DNA from 4 places in the Brevibacillus sp. B_LB10_24 genome. Region 3 is predicted to be linked to each of the others. Evidence: riboswitches for the same ligand, from Rfam matches in the RefSeq annotation. Region 3 holds a riboswitch; each other region holds the start of a gene.
The links. A riboswitch is a leader RNA that binds a small molecule or an ion and turns the genes downstream of it on or off. The one in region 3 is predicted to bind S-adenosylmethionine.

Region 1 (5,448 bases), on a different contig from region 3:
CCTCTCCTGCCTCCTTTAGCTTTGCTGCATTTTGGCCTTCAGCGGAATTTGAAACATCACCTTTGTTCCTTTTAGCGGTGCCGAAGCAACCTCCATGGTACCATTCAAAAGCTGCACTCTTTCCTTCATTCCCATCAGTCCGAAAGACTGATTGCGGCGCTCGACTACATCAAATCCGACTCCGTCGTCTTTTACGACAAGCGATACGTTATCGTGCTGCAGTTCCAGTTTTACATGGACGACCTTTGCCTTTGCGTGTTTGGCCACGTTGTTGAGGCATTCCTGGACGAGGCGGAACAACGGCGTTTTAAAGGCATCGTCGATGTCCTGTTCCCGCCCGAATATCACGAGCTCGGCGGTGGTACCGGTCCGTTCCTCGAAGGTCTGTACGTACTTTTGCAATGTCGGAATCAATCCCAGATCGTCCAGCGCCATCGGGCGCAAGTCAAAAATGATCCGGCGGACATCTGCCAAGCTGAGTCGCACCATCTCTTTCAACTCTTGAAGTTCCCCTAAAGCCTGTTGGATTTGTTCATTTTTTAACATCTTCTCGGCTATGTCCATCCTCAAGGCTACGTTGGCCATCGATTGGGCCGGGCCATCGTGAATCTCGCGGGCCACCCGCTTTCGTTCTTCCTCCTGCGCCTGAATGATCTGAAGCCCCATTTGTTGATGCTGTTTTGCTGTTTCCAGCGCTTCCCCTACCTTGCTAAAATCGCCGGTTAGGTAACCCAAGACAACGCCAATCTGTGTCATTAACTGTTCAGCTTTGGCGATGGTCGCTTCGAGATTTTGCAGCCGCCGCTCCAATTCATCGCGGCGCTGGCGCAGAGTCGCTTCCCTCTCCCGACCAAGTGACAATTCGACCTGCAGATCATTGGTTTCTTTATAGACCTGGTGAATGTGCTCTTCGGTATAACTGTGAAAATTACGGCTCACCATCGCCAGCATGGCACGGGACTTGCGGTATTTCAGGTCAAGAGTATCGACCAGATCGACGACAGCGTACACTTGTTGGCGTACCTCTGCGATCTCGTTTTGAACGGCGCTCCTCTCTCGCCGGGCGCTTTCCGCAATCTCAAAGATCTGCTCTTGGCTTGACTCAACCGTTTGAATTGTTTTTTTAATGACTCCATCCAGGAGGCTGATGTCTATATCCATTGGTTACCTCATCTTACAATGCTTTCTATACCCAGTTTTCGGGGAAGTTTAAACTGCTCTGTGCACACCTGTCGATCAAAAATACTAGATCATTTTGCCTACGGTATTTTAGACGGTAAAACAGGGGAAAAAGGTTGCAAAAATTGTGCAGAAATTGTATAGTTTTTTGCTTTTCTCTGGTAACAAAAAATAACTCGTATAACTAATGGTAACATAAAATCGCAGAATCAAGGAAAATGGCATAGATGATTACCGTTACTTTTTCGACATAAACCTGAGAAACCCTTTAATACATTGGCATCCATCGCAGGATGGATTTTCCATATGCCAAGGGGATTTTCCCCATATAACAAAAATAACGCCCGGCTTTTGCCAGGCGTTTCCTCTTGTGGATACAGATTATTATATGGCCAGACCAGCAGCATCCTGTTTCAGTGCATCTGCTTTGTCTGTACGCTCCCACGGCACATTCAGGTCGTTGCGGCCAAAATGTCCGTATGCAGCTGTCTGCTTGTAGATAGGACGGCGTAGGTCCAACTGCTTAATGATACCGGCAGGACGTAGATCGAAATGCTTACGGATCAGCTTCACCAGTTCCTCTTCGGAGATTTTCCCTGTTCCAAAAGTATCAACACTGATGGATACGGGCTGTGCTACCCCGATCGCATAGGCGACCTGCACTTCGCATTTTTCCGCGAGACCGGCAGCTACGATGTTTTTCGCGACATAACGAGCTGCGTAGGCGCCAGAACGGTCCACCTTGGTCGGATCCTTCCCGGAAAAAGCGCCGCCGCCGTGACGGGCATACCCGCCGTAGGTATCGACGATGATCTTGCGGCCAGTCAAGCCGGCATCGCCTTGTGGGCCGCCGATGACAAAACGGCCGGTTGGATTGATGAAGTACTTCGTCTCCTGATCGAGCAGGTCAGCAGGCACTACCGGCTTGATTACCTGTTCGGTCAGATCCTTCTTGATTTGCTCCAAGCTTACATCTGGTGCATGCTGAGTAGAGATGACGATCGTGTCGATACGAACCGGTTTATCCCCATCGTACTCAACCGTCACTTGTGTCTTCCCGTCCGGTCGCAGATAAGACAGCGTGCCATTTTTGCGAACCTCTGTCAGACGACGAGCCAGTTGGTGAGCCATGCTGATCGGAAGCGGCATCAATTCCGGTGTTTCGTTGCAGGCAAAACCAAACATCAAGCCCTGGTCACCTGCGCCAATCGCTTCGATCTCCTCATCAGTCATGCTGCCTTCGCGCGCTTCCAGTGCCTGATCGACACCGAGGGCAATATCGGCAGACTGTTCGCCGATCGCCGTAATCACGCCGCACGTATCCGCGTCAAAGCCAAATTTTGCACGATCGTAGCCGATCTCCCGGATTGTATCGCGAACAAGCCTTTGGATATCCACATACGTATTTGTAGTAATCTCCCCAGCTACTAATACAAGACCTGTTGTAACAGAAGTTTCACACGCTACGCGTGCGTTCGGATCCTTTGCCAGAATCGCGTCCAATACAGAGTCGGAAATCTGGTCACAAATCTTGTCCGGATGTCCTTCTGTAACGGATTCCGACGTAAACAGGCGACGACCTTTTTGCAATGCCATGAGCCTTCCTCCTTTTGTCTCCATACAGATATAGTTTTGGTAGCCGAGTCGGGTTTCTATCACGACAAAAAATAAACCTTTTCCCGTATATGGAGGAAAAGGTGCTCTTTGTTTGCGTTCCCTAACCTCTTATCGGCCAGAATGGGTAACCACTCTGCTGGTTAGCACCGCGCATGACGGTTGCCGGGTTTCATCGGGCCAGTCCCTCCACCTACTCTGGATAAGAGTATCCCTTTCGCCTAATAGAATAAACATTTTTCTCATACGTGTCAATCCATAAGTGCCTGGCTGTTATTTTAATTCGTATTTGCCGCGGACGATCACGTAGGTTTTCACTTTAGATCCCGGGACAATCTGCAGCCCTCGCGAATCGGAACGGGCGATCAAAAGCAAGTGATTGCGCTCGACCGGATCCCCCGCCCGCAAATCGGCACCCGCGGTAATATCTGTAAGTCCGTCTCCGTTTACCCCTGCTACCGAAAGAACATCTCCGGTTCGAACGATGAATTCCGTTCCTTCAAAGCCGTACAGGATCTTGCCAGGCGGCAGTTCCACTACTTGTAAACCTGTGGCTGCCGTTCCCCCGCTGTTGGTCTCCCCACCACCGACAGGTGCAGCTCCGCCGAGCGCTTCGCGGATTTTCTGATCGACATAGCTCTTCGTCACGACAGGATCGTCTGCCGAGCCAGGGGCCCCGGCTACATCCGCCCAGGCCTGGCTGGCAAAAATCATCCCGCCGATGAGAATTCCCGCTGTTAAACTGGTACGTACGTTTTTCATTGCTGATCTCCTCCCTAAAGGTGTTTCCGTTTCGAACGCCCCTTCCAAACGGCGTCCCGCTTATCTGTATTTCAAACCTCTTCCTGTCAGAAAAAGCACTGCCTGAAGCATGACCGGGTCATTTGCCTATCGGCTCGCGGTCGACTGTCAATCGGTAGGTATCGTATTTAAATGGATTGGTGCTGGTCAGAAGGATATAGTAAGTACCCTTGGCCAATTTGAGCTGGGTGATATGCCCCCCCTTGGCGGCCTGTTCCGCCACATCCGGGACCGATATGATCGTCTTCAGCTTCTCATCGTACAGCACCATGTGCAGTCCCCAGGTTACCGGGACCTGCGGCGCGTCAATCGTCACCAGTGAATCTTTGGCCACTTCAAATTGGAACCAATCCTGATCGTTTTTCGACGGAAGCGTCCCGGTCATCAAGGTGCCGCTGCCCAGTTTGGTCGCCAACTGCGGCGTGTCGTTCGGTTCGTTGTAATCCCGCCGTTCCGGCAAGTAGGAGAGGTCGAATATGTATTCGCCGTTCACAGCATTGTTCCAATAGTCACTCACGCGAAAATAGTATTTGCCAGGTGAAACCTCCATACTGATCCGCTCCGTCGGGTCGGCGGCGGTACCATTGTCAAACTTTTGATCGGGCCTTCCTTGCTTGACTACGTAGACGACGGGATCGATTCGTTTGGTATCGACAGAAACCGTGATATTTAGCTTCCCTTGTTCGCGTACGTAATAGGAAAACCAATCATAATCCCCCGGTTTGTCAAAATTCCCCACGATTGTGATGTGGTTGCCGGGCGGCAGCGGCCGTGCCGTTTGTTGATCGTCGTTTGGCTCATACTTGTCCGGATTGATCATGAATTTGCTTTCGAATACGTATGAGTAAGTTCCGGCCCCGCTCCCCCGTTCCAATTTAAAGTAGAGCTTGCCGGACTTCACCGGCACGGTCAGGGTCTTGCCTCCGCCTACATAGTAAGTAACGGGTGAATCGCCATTGCGATAAAAAGTTGCTGCAATAGCCGATCCGGAGCTTGGCGTTACTTTTGTCGTAAAAACCAATTTGCCATCATAGGGGATGTCCGTGTAAAACCATCTAATCGGATTATTGGAACTGAGCTCCCCTCGCACCTGGGATTCGATGGGAAACGCAGTCGCGGTGGCCTGGGTGTTGTTCGGCCCGTTAATGTCAGCGGGCAATTTTGTCTTCACGGCACGCCCGACATTTAACAGGCCATACCCGTACTGCTTGTCCCAGCCCTTTGGACCGAGATCGGTGGCAGTGTAATAGAGCAGTTGCCTTACCTCGAGCGGCGTCATCTTCGGGTTCCTGGCAAGCACCAAAGCGGCGGCGGCGGCCACCTGCGGAGCTGCCGCCGAGGTGCCGCTGATCGAACCGTATTTACCGCCGACCCTCGTCGTGTAGATATTGGATCCGGGCGCTACAATATTGATCTCCGGACCGATATTGGACTGCGGCAAAAGGTTGTTTTTTCGGTCCACTGCCCCTACTGCGATCACTGTCGGATAAGCAGCCGGATATCCAACGCGGCTGCCTTCATTGCCAGCGGCGGCTACCAATACCACCCCTTTTGCTTCCGCGTTTTTGACCGCTTGCTCGAGCAATGGAGAATGATACAGGTTGCTCACCGACATCAAGACGACCTTTGCCCCCATCGCAACGGCCTGATCGATCCCTTTGGCCAACAGCTTCACATCAGACCTTCCATTTTTATCCAGAACCTTTATCGGAATCACATGGGCATCCCACATTACGCCAGTGACACCGATCTTGTTGTTTCCCTTGGCCGCCAAGATGCCTATCACCTGTGTGCCGTGGCCGTAATCGTCCTGCATCTGACGCTCCGGTTTCTCCAGATTCACTCCCGGCAACA
Region 2 (5,448 bases), on a different contig from region 3:
TCGCGAATGTTGTGTCCGCAGGTGACAGCCAGGAACCCAACGTAATCCATCTCGCCGCTTTCGACGGGACGGAGAAAATCGGACAGGCAGAGATGCGGCTCTTCCGGCTGCCGCGGGAAGGTGAAGCGTTCCACCAGCCGGGTCTGATCGGCAGGATCGTAGACGAGAATATCGTCGCCGTCGGCTTGCGCCGGGAAAAACTGATACATGCCATGGGCCCGGATCAAGCCTTCCTCACGCGCTTCGCGCAGCAGTTCTTCCACGACGCCGTATAATTGAACGGTTTTCTCGTCTCCTTCAGCCAACAGCTTGTCGACATTGCCGCGAACGCCCAGATGCTTACCGAGCAGCATCCGCAGGTTGATATACGGCTGCAGATGGCTGATCGGATAGTCGCGCAAAACGTGCCTTTTCAAATCCTGCGGTACGAAAATCGGGGCGGTTCGACTGACCGCGGATCGCTTCACGCCTGATTTGCCTGATCCCGCTGGTGCCTGCTCGCTTGTTGCGGCAGCCGCCGCAGCTGCTTCCTTGGCTTTTGACTGTTCTTCACGGATCGCCTCTACAGCCGACGGATCCTGCAGTTTGTTGGCCAGGTCGAGACCGTCCATGGCATCCTTGGCATACAGCACCAGCCCGTCGTATTCGGCCGCAATCCGGTTTTGGGTGAATTTACGCGTCAGCGCAGCTCCCCCCACCAGCAGCGGCACATCGATGCCCGCCGAACGCATGTCCTGGGCCGTCACCACCATCTGCTGCGCCGACTTGACAAGCAAGCCCGACAATCCGACAATATCCGGTTTTTCGCTCCGGCAAGCGGCGATCAACTGTTCCGGCGGTACCTTGATGCCTAAGTTCACCACGTTGTACCCGTTGTTGGAGAGGATGATTTCAACCAGATTTTTGCCGATGTCATGGACGTCCCCCTTCACGGTAGCGAGCAGGACCTTTCCTTTGGTGGCCGATTCCGTCTTCTCCATCAGCGGTTCGAGAAACGCCACTGCCGCCTTCATGACTTCGGCACTTTGGAGGACTTCCGCGACGATCAGCTGATTAGCGTTAAACAGCCTTCCGACCTCTTCCATTCCCGCCATCATCGGCCCGTTGATGATATCGAGCGGAGCGTATTTCTTCAGCGCTTCCTCCAGGTCGGGGATCAGGCCCTCTTTCGAGCCTTCCACGACGTAATTGGCCAATCGCTCCTCCAGGGTCAGCGTCGAAGCCTCTTTTTTTACGACTACTTTCTTCTGGCGGTAAAAATCCGTAAAGGCCGCCAGCGTCTCGTCATTGGTTCTGAACAGCAGCGCTTCCGCCAGCTCCCGCTCCTCCTGCGGAATCGAAGCGTAGCGTTCCAGCTTCTCCGTATTGACGATCGCATAATCCAGGCCGGCCAGGGTCGTATGGTACAGGAAGACCGCATTCAGCACTTCCCGACCTGCCGGCGGCAAACCAAACGAGACGTTGCTGACGCCGAGAATCGTCTTGCACTCCGGCATCTCCTGCTTGATCAGGCGGATTCCCTCGACGGTTTCCAACGCCGATCCGATGTACTGTTCATCCCCTGTCCCGACCGGGAAGACCAGCGGGTCAAAAATGATGTCCTGCGGCTTCACCCCGAACTGGTTGACCAAGAGATCGTAGGAGCGCTTCGCCACTTCCAGCTTGCGTTCGCGAGTGACCGCCATCCCGGACTCCTCGATCGTCCCCACGACGACCGCCGCGCCGTAGCGATGGATGAGCGGCACTACTTCTTCAAAGCGCTTTAATCCGTCCTCCAGGTTGATCGAGTTGATGATCGCCTTGCCCTGCGAGAATTTCAACCCCAATTCCAGCACTTCAGCATCGGTCGAGTCGATCATCAGCGGAGCTTTTACCTTTTTCACCACATAGCCGAGAAAGTTCTCCATATCCTTCAGTTCGTCCCGGTCCGGGTCGGCCAGGCAGACGTCGATGACGTGGGCCCCCCGCTTGACCTGGGCGCGGGCGACATCGGACGCTTCCTCATACTGTCCGGCGGCGATCAGATCACGGAACTTTTTCGAACCGATGACGTTTGTCCGCTCGCCGACCAAAAGCGGCCGGTTGTCCTCCTCCACGTAGACGACATCGATCCCCGACACCGCGGCAAGCGGCTTGGATTCCAAGGGACGAGGTTCGTAGCCGCTGAGCGCCTCCGCCATCGCCTTGATGTGTTCCGGCGTCGTTCCACAGCAGCCTCCGGCGATGTTGAGCCATCCTCTTTCGGCAAAAGCGGCCATCTTCGCAGCCAGGGATTGCGGCGATTCATGGTAGTGTCCGTTTTCATCCGGCAAGCCGGCATTGGGGTAGCAGCTTACACCGCACCCGGACAGGTCGGCCAAGGTCCGCAGATGGTCGCGCATGAACTCCGGTCCGGTCGCGCAGTTTAAACCGACCGACACCGGCTTTAGATGTTCGATGGAAACGTAGAACGCTTCGATATTTTGGCCCGCCAGGGTGGTGCCCATCGGCTCGATCGTGCCTGAGATCATCACGGGCACTTCCCGTCCCAGCTCGGAAAAGGCCTGGCGGATACCAATCCCTCCAGCTTTCACATTCAGCGTATCCTGCGACGTCTCCAAGAGCAGCACATCCACTCCGCCGATCATTAAGGCCTTGGCCTGGCGGTAGTAGGTCTCTACCAGCCCTTCAAACGTAACCCCGCCCGTCAGTGACAGCGTCTTGGTCGTCGGACCCATCGATCCGGCTACATAGCGCGGCCACTCGGGAGTGGATGCCGCATCCGCCGCAGCACGGGCGATCCGGGCAGCCTCTATGTTGATTTCTTCGTCCTTCTCCTGCAGGTCGTACTCGGCTAGCACCACCGTAGTCGCCCCGAATGTATTGGTCTCAATGATGTCGGCTCCCGCTTCCAGGTACTTTTCGTGTATAGAGCGAATCACATCCGGCCGGGTGAGGTTGAGGATTTCGTTGCAGCCTTCATACTCCTCGCCGCCAAAGTCTTTTGCTGTCAGGTCTGCCTGCTGCAGCATCGTTCCCATCGCGCCGTCCAATATGAGAATTTTACGACACAGTTGCTCTTGAAAACTCGGTTTGCTCATCGTAAATAACCTCTTTCTGACATAAAAATACCTCTTCCCGGCATATAAGAAGAGGATTGCGCACAAAATGACTATGCTCCTCTCTTATCTGTCAAAGCGAGCGCGCTTTGCTGGAATTGGCACCAGATACCGGTTGCCGAGGCTTCACAGGGCCAGTCCCTCCACCTCTCTTGATAAGAGTACTTGTCATGCAATTTTTTATTCATTATATATTAGCATTTGCTTGCTGCTTCGTCAATGAGCGGTCTTCAGGCTGAATGGTGATCAGCCCATTTTGCCGGGCACCAAGATACCTGCCCACAACAAACTAGTCAAAAGTGTATACACTAGAGCATAATCGAAAGGAGGAGGAACAAGAAATGAGCACATCGTTCTGTGGAGGGTTTTTCGAAAATTTCGCCGTCGTGCTGGTGCTGTTTATTCTACTCGTAATCGTGGGAAGCACAGACAACTAATCGGTATCAAACAAATGCCAGAAGAGCCCGGTCATTGCCGCGGCTCTTTTTGTTTGGGACTGCAGTTCCCCGAGTTTATTCGATATCGATTTATTGGGTTAAGACCCCCACCTCTATAGGTGGGCCTTGAATCAGGTGGGGTAGAGTCCCCATCTGATTCCCCGATGTTCAGCGAAGCTGAACGAGTTCACTGCCTTTTCGATTTGTCAGCAGCACCGCTTTTTGCTACCATGAAGCTAAACCGTACGATGAATGACAAAGGGGTTACACGGATGAACGAGCATGCCCAATTTTTTCCGAGAGATGCATTTATGGCCAAGCTGGACACGGTAAACAAGCTGAAAGAAAACGATTTTGAACGGTACCAGATTGTCAAAGACAAAGAAACTGGACAGCATTACCTGCATTATACGCTGGAGATACTCCGCTTGTCCGAAGGCGGTTACAAAGACCAGTACGATTACTTTCTCCCGCTCCAATCAGACGACGTGCTGGGGATCGTCCTCGCCGAGCAGCCTTATTCGTTTCCGGACCACTGGAAGGAAACGTATCTTCGCAGCGGGCTCGACGATCGGCTGATGTGGTTCGACCCGAAGGAGAACTTCGAGTCATTTGCCGTTGCCGAGGAAGAGCAATCTCTGCTGGAATCGCTGCGCCGCTTTAAATCGGAATGGGAGCACTCCTCAGACAAGGAGGCCCTGACCAGAAAACTGTTCGACGAGCTGGAAGCACAGCGCAAGAAGCCGTCATGTTGAAAGGAAAACAGCAGCAGGTGCGATACCTGCTGCTGTTTTTACTTTCCGCTGCCAAACCAGGTTTTGGCCAGCTGCGATACTACCTGCTTGGGCAGCGACTGGGCTTGTTGCACCTCGCGGCCGTCGGCGTCCACCCCGCGGTAAAGCAGGTTCATGTCGTTCTCAGGGTCGGATTTGGTTTCGAGGGTGAGCTCACCCAGCTTTCCTGCCGCCGTCCACTCTTCGATCATGATCTGGTATTCGCCGGGAGCCAGTTCGATGTAATCTTCATCGGTCACGTCGACAACCGCATAGCCATCCGGCTCAATCTCGGCTTCGTATGTACGTCCGTTCGCCGACTCATAGAGGGCCAGTTCGCCCGGTTCATTCAGGTTTTCGGCAATCGCGGAAAAATCCCGGATTGTCACTTTTACCAATCGCTTCACTTTGCTATCGCCTCCACACCTTACTTTAGCACGAAGCAGGGCAAAGATACCAGCGATCGAACTAGCGATCGAGCAAACGGTTTACCAAGGCGATCTCTTCCCGGTGAGATCCCGATGCGGGAGTCGGCGTTTCCAGGATGACGGGAAGTTCATCTACTTCCGGGGTTTGCAAAAGTTCCACCAACGATTCAGCCCCGATCTCGCCTTGCCCGATGTTGGCATGGCGGTCGCGGCGCGATGCGGACGGGTAGCGGGAATCGTTGAGATGCACGGCCCGCAAATGCGACAGGTAGCCCATGCCCCTCGCTTTCTCAGCCACTTGCGGCCAATTTCCGCCCGTCCACATGCCGCTGGCAAAGGCATGGCAGGTATCGAGGCAAAAGCCGATTTTTTCCGGATGGGCCAGCAGGCTGCGCACTTCGGTCAACTCTTCCAGGGTCGTCCCCATCCGCCCACCCTGCCCCGCGTTGTTCTCCAGCAGGACCAGGGCTTGGCCCTCCCACCTGCCCAGGACCTCGTTTAGCATGCCGATCATCCGTTGGTAGCCGTAGAGCGGATCTGTGCTGGCCCCCTTGTACTGGCCGAAGTGGACGACGATCCCCACGGATCCGCAGGCATCTGCGATCTCCAGATCGTTCAGCAGCGATTGGACCGTTGCCGCATACAGCTCCGGCGCATCTGCCGACAAATTCGTCGGATACGGGGTGTGGGCGATCGAGAGAAGCTGATGTTC
Region 3 (5,448 bases):
CCTTGCCGCTCGTGCCGATCCAGATTCTCTGGGTCAACCTCGTCACAGACGGATTGCCGGCCATGGCGCTGGGGATCGATCCGGCGGAAAGAGATACGATGTATCACCAGCCCCGCAGCAGGCATGAAAATATCTTTGGCAGGCGATTGGGCTGGAAGATCATCAGCCGCGGCTTTTTGATCGGGGTCATGACACTGGTTGCCTTTTGGCTGACGCTGAATGAGGATTCAAGCAACCTCACCCACGCCCAGACAGTGGCGTTTACGACCCTGGTGATGGCGCAGTTGATCCATGTGTTTGACTGCCGCAGCGAGCATTCTGTCTTCCACCGCAATCCGTTCGAAAACAAGTACCTCGTTTGGGCTGTCATATCTTCCTTGGCGCTTGTCCTGTGTGTCATTTACATTGACCTGTTCCAGCCGATCTTTAAGACGATGCCGCTTTCTTTCCGCGATTGGGCATTGGTGCTGGTGGCGGCAGGGGTGCCGACCTTTGTAGCCGGAATCGGGGGTGCGCTGCGGTCCAATTACGCGGACGCATCAACGGCAAAGCGGCAAGGCATGGCCCGTTGACGGAAACGAAGAGAAAACAAGGGGACGCGGCACTGCATTCGGCATAGGTTAGCACAAAGGAGGGGATGCGATGGAACTATTCGCATTCACGCTTGCGCTAGCTTGCTCGATCATCGCGTACTATCTGGAGCAGAAATGGTGGGTGACGCTGCTTCGCACGACAGACAAACTCGTATTCCTGGCTTGGAAGGCTTATCTGGACGAGGCCGGGATTGAATACAAGACGAGGATTTACAAGACGCTGAATGGAGACGCATTGCAAACCGTTTATTTGTTGAAGGTGCCGGCGCAGGATAAGCTGAAGAGCTCCTTATTCAAGTAAAGAAGCAGGATAAAAGTCATTTGGATACCTCAAAGGTATCTTTTTTTTCCTAAAATTATGGGTGTGTCATTTCAAACTCATATAGTATACTAAGTGGATAAAGTGACAAATTGCGACATATGATGCGGTCATGATGTGAGCGCCAAAAAAGACAGGTGGTACTTTTGAGACGAAAACTAAAACGCATATTTGCCGTGCTGCTTTTGGTGATGATAGCCATTGGGGGCTATTACGGATACAGCTTCTACACGTTTGCAAAAGATATTCAACAGCCCAACATTGTGAAAGACCCGGATTCGGGCAAGAAGCCGAATAAAGAGCAAATTCCTCTCTGGGGCGGGAAAGAACGCGTCAACATCCTGATGATGGGGGTTGATGCGAGGGACCGCAATGAAGTGCCGCGCTCCGACAGCATGCTGCTGGTCAGCATCGATCCTGTCGGCAAGACGTATGATATCTTTTCCATCCTGAGGGATACGTATGTCGACATACCCGGCTACGGAGAATCGCGGATCAATGCGGCGCTGGGACATGGCGGGCCGTCGCTGGCGATGGAGACGGTAAGCCAGTTTACGGGAATTCCCGTCAACTACTACGTGATTACCGACTTTGAAGGGTTTAAGAGTTTGATCGACGCCGTCGGCGGTGTCGATATCGATGTCGAGAAGAACATGTACTACCGGGATCCGGGAGACAAAGGGAAGTACGACATCAATCTGAAAAAGGGACTGCAGCATCTGGACGGGGACAAGGCGCTCCAGTATGCACGGTTCCGCCATGATGCGACGTCCGACTACACCCGGACGGAAAGACAGCGCAAACTGCTGACTGCCCTTGCCGATCAATTGCAGAGCGGCATGTCCGTCATCCAGCTGCCTAACATTTTGGAAAAGGTGAGTCCGTACGTCCAGACCAACCTGACGTCCATGGATATGATCAAACTGGCCGGCCTGTGCCTCACCTTACACAAAGCAGAAGCGGAAGGGTATCAGCTGCCCCAGCCGAATGCTTTCCAGGAAGTGAACCGCGGCGGTTCTGTGCTGCTGCCGTCGATCCCGGATGTGCAGGCTTTCGTTCGGGAGAAATTGCAGCATCAGTCGGCTGATCCTTCGTAGAGTCAGTGGAAAATAGATTTCCATTGACTTTTTCCGGGCATTTCGAATATAATCCATTTTGTATTTAAACGTGAATTCTTAACATGATAACGGAATTCTTCTTATCAAGAGAGGCGGAGGGACAGGCCCTATGAAGCCCGGCAGCCGGCCCATTCAACGGATGGGTGTCGCGGTGCCAATTCCTACAAGATGACGAATCTTGAGAGATGAGAAGGGGCGGATTTGCATACAACCCCTTTTTCATTTTGGAAAAAGGGGTTTTTTTCGTGACAGGAGGTGATGTGGTTGATTCGTTTAGAGAATCTTCACAAGGATTATAGAGTAGACGGAAAAATGGTGCCGGCGCTGCGCGGTATTGATCTTTCCATAAAAAAAGGCGAGATATACGGGGTCATCGGACACTCCGGCGCCGGAAAAAGCACACTGATTCGCTGCATCAATCTGTTGGAGAAGCCCACTTCCGGCCGCGTCCTGATAGATGGAGTCGAGCTTACTGCGCTGGACGACGGGAAACTGCAGCAGCAGCGGCGGCAGATTGGAATGATTTTCCAACACTTCAATTTGCTGTCATCCGCAACCGTGGCAGACAACATCGCTTTCCCGCTGAAGCTGGCAAAAACACCGAAGGCCGCAATCGAGCAGAAGGTGACTGATCTGTTGGCCCTCGTCGGACTGCAGGAGCATCGGAACAAATACCCATCCCAATTGTCCGGCGGGCAGAAACAGCGTGTGGGAATTGCCAGGGCACTGGCGAACGACCCCAAGGTGCTGCTCTGCGACGAAGCCACTTCGGCGCTCGATCCGCAAACGACGAATTCGATTCTCGCGCTTTTGCTGGATATCAACCGCAAACTGGGGATTACCGTCGTACTGATTACGCACGAAATGCACGTCATCCGGTCGATATGCGATCGGGTAGGAGTGATCGACGGGGGGAAGATCGTCGAGTCCGGCAAGGTGGTCGATGTCTTCCTGAAGCCGCAGCATCGCGTAACCAGAGAGTTTGTCGAGCAGGTTGCCGATTCTGTCGAGCTGAAAGAAGCAGTTTCCCACGAAAAGTCGGCGAATGACCGCACGATCATTCGCATCACCTTCTTGGGTGAACAGACCTATCAGCCGATTTTATTCCAAACGATGCAGGAGACGGGGACTTCCTTCAACATCCTGCAGGGAACGATATCCCGCATGAAAGAGACCCCGTACGGTCAGCTTGTCGTTGAGCTGGAAGGCGACGCCGAACGCGGCAGACGGACGATTGAATCGCTGCGAGGGCGCGGGCTTGAAGTGGAGGTGATCTAAAAAATGGAGCAGCTTTGGCAGTTATTGGCAGACATTGACTGGGAAGACATCAGCCAGGCGACGATTGACACCTTGGCCATGCTCGGCTTCTCCACACTGTTCACTGTCGTAATCGGCCTGCCGCTGGGCATTCTGCTGTTCCTCAGCTCGAAGGGGCAGCTGCTGCAAAACCGGTTTTTTTATGCCATTGTATCCTTTATCGTCAACGTCCTTCGTTCTGTTCCGTTTATCATCTTGATGATCCTTCTGATTCCTGTGACCAAGTTTATCGTGGGCACATCGCTGGGGGTAAAAGGCACCATACCGCCGTTGGTCATCGGAGCCGCGCCCTTTTTCGCCCGGCTCGTGGAGACCTCGCTGCGCGAAGTGGACCGCGGAGTGATCGAAGCGGCACAATCCATGGGAGCGTCCAACTGGCAGATCATCCGGAGGGTCCTGCTGCCGGAGTCGCGTCCCGGCCTGATCGCAGGAATCACGATCACAACTGTAACGCTGGTCTCCTACACGGCGATGTCAGGTGTGATTGGCGGCGGCGGACTGGGAGATTTGGCCATTCGCTTCGGTTATCAGAGGTTTCAAACAACCGTCATGATTGTCACTGTCGTAATTTTATTGGTGTTGGTTCAAATCCTGCAGATGCTGGGGGATCGACTGGTGATCCGTTTCAGCCGAAAGTAGGAGTCACAATATATAAATCCTTAAGGGGGAAAAGAAATCATGAAAAAATGGATCGTATCCGCGCTTGCTTTAACGCTGGCACTCTCGCTGTCCGCTTGCGGCAGCAAAAACGAATCTGCACCGGCCTCGAATGCCTCGTCTGGTGGCGATGCCGGAGGGGAAAAACAACAGGAGGTAACTCTGAAAGTAGGTGCTTCCCCGACCCCGCACGCGGAGATTCTGAAGTTTATCCAGCCGAAGCTGAAGGAAGAAGGCATCAATCTGGAGATCAAAGAGTTTACGGATTACGTCCAGCCTAATGTGCAGTTGGACGAAAAGCAGTTGGACGCGAACTACTTCCAACACCTCCCGTACCTGGAGCAGTTCAATAAAGACAAAAACATGGACCTTCAACCGGTCGTAGCTGTACACATCGAGCCGTTTGGCGCCTATTCGAAAAAATACAAGTCCCTGGACGAACTGCCGGAAGGCGCAACCATCGCTCTTCCCAACGATCCGACCAACAACGGACGCGCACTGGCTCTGTTGGAGAAAAACGGCGTAATCAAATTGAAAGAAGGCGTTGGCATTTCCGGAACGGCCAAAGACGTCGTGGAAAACAAGAAAAACGTCAAGTTTAAGGAAGTAGAAGCAGCCATGCTGCCGCGCGTCCTGGATGAAGTAGATCTGGCCCTGATCAACACCAACTACGCCCTGGAAGCCAATTTGAGCCCGACGAAAGACGCACTGGCAGTGGAAGACAAGGATTCTCCATATGCCAACTACCTGGTGGCTCGTCCTGACAACAAAGATTCTGACGCCATCAAGAAGCTTGCAGAAGCGTTGAATACACCAGAAGTAAAGAAATATATCGAAGAGCAATTTAAAGGCGAGATTGTACCGGCGTTTTAATACGGCCCGGCTGACCGCTAGGAAACCCGTTTGCGACAGTTGCAAACGGGTTTTTTCATTTATACACTTTTATCTAGATGTAAAAGAGTATGAAACCTGATTCGACAATATATGATTTTTGGATGAAAAGCAGTATAGTGAAAGCAGAAAGGAAACAGAGGAGATTTTCTCATAATGAATAAGAAAGCTGTTTGGATTGTACTTGCCACCGTAATCGCTATGGTGGTTGTACTTGGTTGCGGGAATATCATTTTTAACAAGCGACAGGTAGCGGCACAAAACGAACTCAGGCTCAATCTCCACAATGAACCGGCTACGATAGACCCCGGAGTGGCAGAGGACCTCATATCGGGCTCCATCGCCCGGGCAGCCTTCGACGGCCTGACGCGTATCGGAGCAGACGGCAAGCCGCACCCGTCAATGGCGGAGAAGATTGATATATCGCCGGATCGCTTGACGTATACGTTTACCTTGCGGGATTCGCGGTGGAGCAACGGGGATCCGGTGACCGCCTATGACTTTGAGTACGCCTGGAAACGCGTTCTTAACCCGCCGTTTGGAGCCAGTTACG
Region 4 (5,448 bases), on a different contig from region 3:
CGGACGAGACAGAGGATTTCATGTCGTACGTGACCCAATTCTACTACGATAAACAACAGGCCCTGCCAAAAGAGATTCTCCTGCCGCAGGAAAGCGAGCCGGAGCTGCTGGCAGAGTGGCTGGGGGTCAAAGTGCTGACGCCGAAGCGGGGCAAAAAGCACGAGCTGGTGCAGATGGCCTGCGAAAACGCGAGACTCTCCTTGGAAGAAAAATTCTCGCTGATGTCCAAGGATGAAGCGCGGACTGTCCAGGCCGTGCACAACCTCGGCCACATACTGGGTATCAGCGTGCCCCATCGCATCGAAGCGTTCGACAACTCGAACATTCAGGGCGTGGAGCCTGTTTCGGCGATGGTCGTCTTTACCGACGGCCGTCCGGACAAGAAAGAATACCGCAAGTTCAAGATCAAAACGGTAACCGGACCGGACGATTACGGTTCGATGCGTGAAGTGATCCGCCGCCGCTACACTCGGCTCCTGAGAGAGAACCAGGATTTGCCCGATCTGATCGTCATCGACGGCGGCAAGGGGCAGATCAGCGCGGCGATGGAAGTGCTCCAGGACGAGCTGGGGCTGTACATTCCGGTGTGCGGACTGGCCAAGGACGAGAAACATAAAACCGCGGAGCTGTTGTTTGGCGACCCGCCCGCGCCTGTCGAGCTGAAACGGGACAGTTACGAGTTTTACCTGCTGCAGCGCATTCAGGACGAGGTGCACCGTTTTGCGATCACCTTCCACCGGAGTGCCCGCAGCAAGTCGCTGCTCAGCTCACAGCTCGACGAGATTCCAGGCGTTGGCGAACGGAGACGAAAGCTGCTGTTTCAACACTTCGGGTCGATCGAACGGATGCGTCAGGCGAGTGTAGAGGAGTATCGGCAATTGGGATTCGGTGACAAATTGGCGCGTGAAATCATCAAGTATCTGCGCAAAATGAATTGAACGCCGCTTGTTTACGTGGTATAATCCCTTTCAAATGAATAACTAGAACTCACTTCCCTCGTTTGGAGAGTTAAAGCTCCCAACCGAATCGCAGAAGTGAGCTAGAGGCGCGAAGGCCATGAGTACCCTCTTCGAGATGCGGGCATCGACGACGGGAGCGGGAAAGGGGCATTCGCCGAAGTGCGGCCGATTTGCTCGACATCTGCCGTGCTGGGTCTGCGTTGAACAAGCGCAGGACTGTCATCCGCGTGATTGCCTATCACCCGGATGGAGAGCTAACTCACTGAACAGGAGTCTGTTTGATACTGACTGCTGCTCGGAGTAGGGAAGGAGGAACCGGTATGTCCACACGTGGCAGCGGCAGGTTACATCCTCGTCGTTGCCTTTTTTAAATCATTTCTGACAATAAGACGTTTACCCACTTGATTTACGTATCGGATCCAAGAGAGAAGGAGAGAGAAGCCAGAATGGGTTTGATTGTGCAAAAGTACGGCGGCACCTCGGTGGGGACTGTCGAACGCATCATGCGGGTCGCAGACCGGATTATTGAGTATAAAAACGCGGGCAACGACATGGTGGTGGTCGTTTCGGCCATGGGGAAGTCGACAGACGTTTTGATCGAGATGGCGAGACAGATCTCACCCAATCCGTCAGCGCGGGAAATGGATATGCTGCTTACGACGGGCGAACAGGTTTCCATCGCACTGCTGGCCATGGCCCTGCAGCAAAAAGGATATGAGGCGGTCTCTTTGACCGGCTGGCAGGCGGGCATCGCCACGGAATCCGTGCACGGAAAAGCCCGAATTCAGGAAGTGGACCCCGCCCGGATACGTTCGGAGCTGCAGCGGGGACGCATTGTCATCGTCGCCGGTTTTCAGGGGATCAGCGAAAAAGGCGAAATCACGACATTGGGACGCGGCGGATCAGACACGACTGCCGTGGCGCTGGCCGGGAGCTTGCGGGCGGATAAATGTGAAATTTTTACCGATGTATCCGGTGTATACACCGCCGACCCGCGCGTCGTTCCGATGGCGCAAAAATTGGACAGCATCTCGTACGATGAAATGCTGGAGCTGGCGATCCTCGGTGCCGGGGTGCTTCATCCCAGATCCGTGGAAGCGGCGAAAAAATACAAGGTGAAATTAGTGGTCAGATCAAGCTTTTCACCAGAAGAAGGAACTTGCGTAGAGGAGGCTGCCGATATGGAAACAGGAAGAGTAGTAAGCGGTGTTGCCCACGATGAAGATATCGCCAAGATTACCGTCGTAGGAATGCCGGCTCGAGTTGGGACGTTGTCGCGGCTGTTCAACACCTTGGCGGGTGCCCAAATCAACGTCGACATTATCATTCAAAGCTCGTACGATGCCGCCGTCACCAATATTTCCTTCACCGTTTCTTCGGATGATCTGGATAGGACACTCGGAACGCTGGCCGCTTTTCAGGAAGCACTCGGCTTTGACAAGGTGGAGCACGAATCGGGCTTGGCCAAGGTCTCGATCGTCGGCGCAGGGATGATCACCAATCCGGGCGTCGCCGCCGAAATGTTCCAACAGCTTGCGGAGCAGGACATCTCGATCAAGATGGTCTCTACTTCCGACATCAAGGTATCCTGCGTCATTCCCGCCGAGCAGACCAGCCTGGCCGTGCGCACCCTGCATACGGCGTTCGGGCTTGACGTGGCAGAGGAAGCGGTCGTTCACGGCATCTGAGGAGCCCCAAAATCTCCGTTTGGCGGTTGACAGGAAAAGACTCCCGGCGTATGATTAAGAAAAGTTTTTAAAATGGCTATGGTTTGGTGTAGTTTGACAATTTCACAAAAGACTCTTATCAAGAGTGGTGGAGGGACTGGCCCGATGAAACCCGGCAACCCCGCAAGAGCGGAGAGGTGCTAAATCCTACAAGTGTAACAGCGTGCACTTGAGAGATAAGAGTGGGTGACCGGGATGTCTGTTGCACCCCCTCTTCTCCAAAGAAGAGGGGGTTTGTTTTTTCTTTTAATCGGCAAGGGGGAAGCGCAAGTGAAACGTGTGGCAATCGGGGATGTGGTTCTCGAATCAGGAGAATGTATTCGGCAGGTAGAAGTAGGGTATCAGGCGTATGGGACATATGACCGCGAGGCGAACAACGCCGTGGTGGTCTGCCATGCGCTGACCGGAGATGTCTACGTAGCTGGAGACGAACAGCGCGCCGGGTGGTGGGAGGGGTTGATCGGTCCAGGCATGCCGATCGACACCAACAAGTATTACGTGATCTGCAGCAATGTACTTGGCGGCTGCTACGGCACGACGGGACCGGCCAGCTTGTGTCCCGAAGACGGCAAGCCCTATGGCTCGCGATTTCCGTTCATCACGATTCGCGACATGGTCCGGGTGCAGCGCCGGCTGCTGGAGGTCCTCGGTGTCGAACAGCTCTATGCGGTCATCGGCGGATCTGTCGGCGGGATGCAGGTGTACGAGTGGATGACCGAGTACCCGGAGATGATGCAGCTGGCCCTTCCGATTGCCACCTGTTCGCGGTTTTCGGCGATCGCCATCGCCTATAATGACGCGGCCCGTCAGGCGATCCAATCTGATCCCGAGTGGCAGGGCGGCGATTACTACCCTGCGGCCGGACCGAGGCGGGGGCTTTCGGTAGCGAGAATGATCGGGATGATCACCTACCGCACGGCGGAGCTGTTCGAGGAGCGGTTCGGGCGAAGCCTGCAGGCGACCAATGATTCCGATCCGTCCCAGACGATGTTTCAAATCGAAAGCTATTTGCGCTATCAGGGCGAAAAGCTGGTAGACCGCTTTGACGCCAACAGCTATCTCACCCTGCTCAAGGCGATGGATACGCACGACATCGGGGTAAACCGGGGAGGCATCGAACAGGCGCTCTCCCGTGTCCGGGCGAAGGTAGTCAGTATCGCCATTGACAGCGACCTGCTCTACCCTGACTCGCATCAGCGAGATATGGCAGATCTGATGGAACGCCTGGGGAAGAAAATCGACTTCTACCTGATGGAATCCAAATACGGCCACGACGGGTTTCTGGTTGAATTTCAGAAGATGGGGAGGATTATCAAGCCTTACTTCGACAGATGAAAGCAGGCTGGGATCGGCAGCAAGCAAAAAGGCTCCGCCGGAATGCAGGCGGAGTCCTCGTTTTGCCTAGTGCTTGTCCTCCGAATAGACATGGATGGTGACAAGGCGCTGTTTGCCGGGTACAATGGGACTTATGACAAGCTCTGCCCGCACCTTTTTCTTCAAGCAGCGGCCCATTGCTCCGGCGATGATCCCGCACTCGAAGGAAAGGGAATGTTTCAGCCGGCTGCCGGGAAGGTGGTCGTAGAGCAGATGGGTGAGGGAAAATTGACAGTAGTCAGAGGTTTCCTCCACCAGATCAAGCTTTCCGAGCCCAAGCCGGATGAACAGCATGGGCAAGTCAGCGGCGGATTTTAACCCAAATTCACTGCCGATGTCTTTGCCCAACCAGTAGAGGATTGGCGGTTCGCTTTCACCCAGCAGCTTTTGCGTCATCGTCTCACGCAAAAAATGATAGCCAAGGTAGGGCATATTCATTTGCTCCGCACGGGCGATTACGTCAGGGGCGAGGAGGGTAGCAAGCGGATCGATCGTTTGGCGCATCGTTTCGGCTCCTTTTTGTTGGGATTGTTACTACAATATGAGCCGGAGAATGCGGACATGACAGGTTTGACCCGCCAAGTTACAGAGCTGTCCAAAAGCCCGCGGCAAGCTTTTGATGTACCGTGCCGCTGTCGGCTTATTTTTTCTGTCTGACTGCGTTTATTCTAAAGATGAATTCAGTTCATCAATCGCTTGACGCTCTGTAGAGACAGGGGTAAAATGGTTGTGGTCAGATACCAAACGCCTATTCTCTACAATTTGACAAATTCGGACAAGCTTCACCGTCCGGATCAGAAATCGTTTACATAAAGCCTGTCCGGCGAGGGGGGGATGGCGATGAATAGTTTACTTGGCGGTAGTGAAAGAATGAGTCTAACCGGACTATCAATGGGACAGGATAGTGGAGAAGAGGTTAGGGTTTGATGGTTACGTTTTTCAAAGAAATAAGCGAGGACTGATCACAAGGGGGGCCCAGCATGGCGAACAGCCGTCAATTTTTTAACCATAGGCTGCATTCATTATTAGGCTTATTTCCAGTAGGTGCATTTTTGCTGGTTCATTTAACGGTCAACTACCAGGCGACGAAAGGAGCCGAAGCGTTCAATCGAGCAGCGGGAACGATGGAAAGCATTCCGTTTTTGCTGTTTGCTGAATTCCTTTTTATTTATCTTCCGCTTCTGTTCCATGCGATTTACGGTTTGTACTACGCGTTCCAATCGAAGAACAACGTAAGAAATTACGGTTATTTCCGCAACCAGATGTTCATGTGGCAGCGCATTACCGGGGTGTTTACCCTTATATTCGTTGCGTGGCACGTTTGGGAGACTCGGATTCAAATCGCCCTTGGCAACGTGGAATTAAACTACGACATGATGGCGAATATC

Region 1: another riboswitch for S-adenosylmethionine. It lies ahead of metK (methionine adenosyltransferase); the one in region 3 lies ahead of ACI7RC_RS17410 (methionine ABC transporter ATP-binding protein).
Region 2: another riboswitch for S-adenosylmethionine. It lies ahead of metH (methionine synthase); the one in region 3 lies ahead of ACI7RC_RS17410 (methionine ABC transporter ATP-binding protein).
Region 4: another riboswitch for S-adenosylmethionine. It lies ahead of metX (homoserine O-acetyltransferase MetX); the one in region 3 lies ahead of ACI7RC_RS17410 (methionine ABC transporter ATP-binding protein).

Annotation. Positions count from the first base shown of each region.
Region 1 covers NZ_JBJQOQ010000002.1:259,031-264,478, reverse strand. The annotation lists gene ACI7RC_RS04035 (sensor histidine kinase) at 16-1,161, opposite strand; gene metK (methionine adenosyltransferase) at 1,564-2,775, opposite strand; SAM riboswitch class I at 2,902-3,002, opposite strand; gene ACI7RC_RS04025 (hypothetical protein) at 3,067-3,555, opposite strand; gene ACI7RC_RS04020 (S8 family peptidase) at 3,674-5,448, opposite strand, start outside.
Region 2 covers NZ_JBJQOQ010000047.1:29,247-34,694, forward strand. The annotation lists gene metH (methionine synthase) at 1-3,080, opposite strand, end outside; SAM riboswitch class I at 3,162-3,260, opposite strand; gene ACI7RC_RS25820 (YjcZ family sporulation protein) at 3,440-3,535, shown strand; gene ACI7RC_RS25825 (hypothetical protein) at 3,808-4,290, shown strand; gene ACI7RC_RS25830 (hypothetical protein) at 4,329-4,715, opposite strand; gene ACI7RC_RS25835 (deoxyribonuclease IV) at 4,777-5,448, opposite strand, start outside.
Region 3 covers NZ_JBJQOQ010000020.1:5,477-10,924, reverse strand. The annotation lists gene ACI7RC_RS17425 (calcium-translocating P-type ATPase, SERCA-type) at 1-572, shown strand, start outside; gene ACI7RC_RS17420 (hypothetical protein) at 643-894, shown strand; gene ACI7RC_RS17415 (LCP family protein) at 1,104-2,009, shown strand; SAM riboswitch class I at 2,108-2,222, shown strand; gene ACI7RC_RS17410 (methionine ABC transporter ATP-binding protein) at 2,295-3,308, shown strand; gene ACI7RC_RS17405 (methionine ABC transporter permease) at 3,312-3,986, shown strand; gene ACI7RC_RS17400 (MetQ/NlpA family ABC transporter substrate-binding protein) at 4,026-4,877, shown strand; gene ACI7RC_RS17395 (peptide ABC transporter substrate-binding protein) at 5,052-5,448, shown strand, end outside.
Region 4 covers NZ_JBJQOQ010000006.1:7,232-12,679, reverse strand. The annotation lists gene uvrC (excinuclease ABC subunit UvrC) at 1-938, shown strand, start outside; lysine riboswitch at 1,033-1,224, shown strand; gene ACI7RC_RS07680 (aspartate kinase) at 1,406-2,647, shown strand; SAM riboswitch class I at 2,760-2,869, shown strand; gene metX (homoserine O-acetyltransferase MetX) at 2,957-4,021, shown strand; gene ACI7RC_RS07670 (DUF2507 domain-containing protein) at 4,088-4,564, opposite strand; gene ACI7RC_RS07665 (succinate dehydrogenase cytochrome b558 subunit) at 5,041-5,448, shown strand, end outside.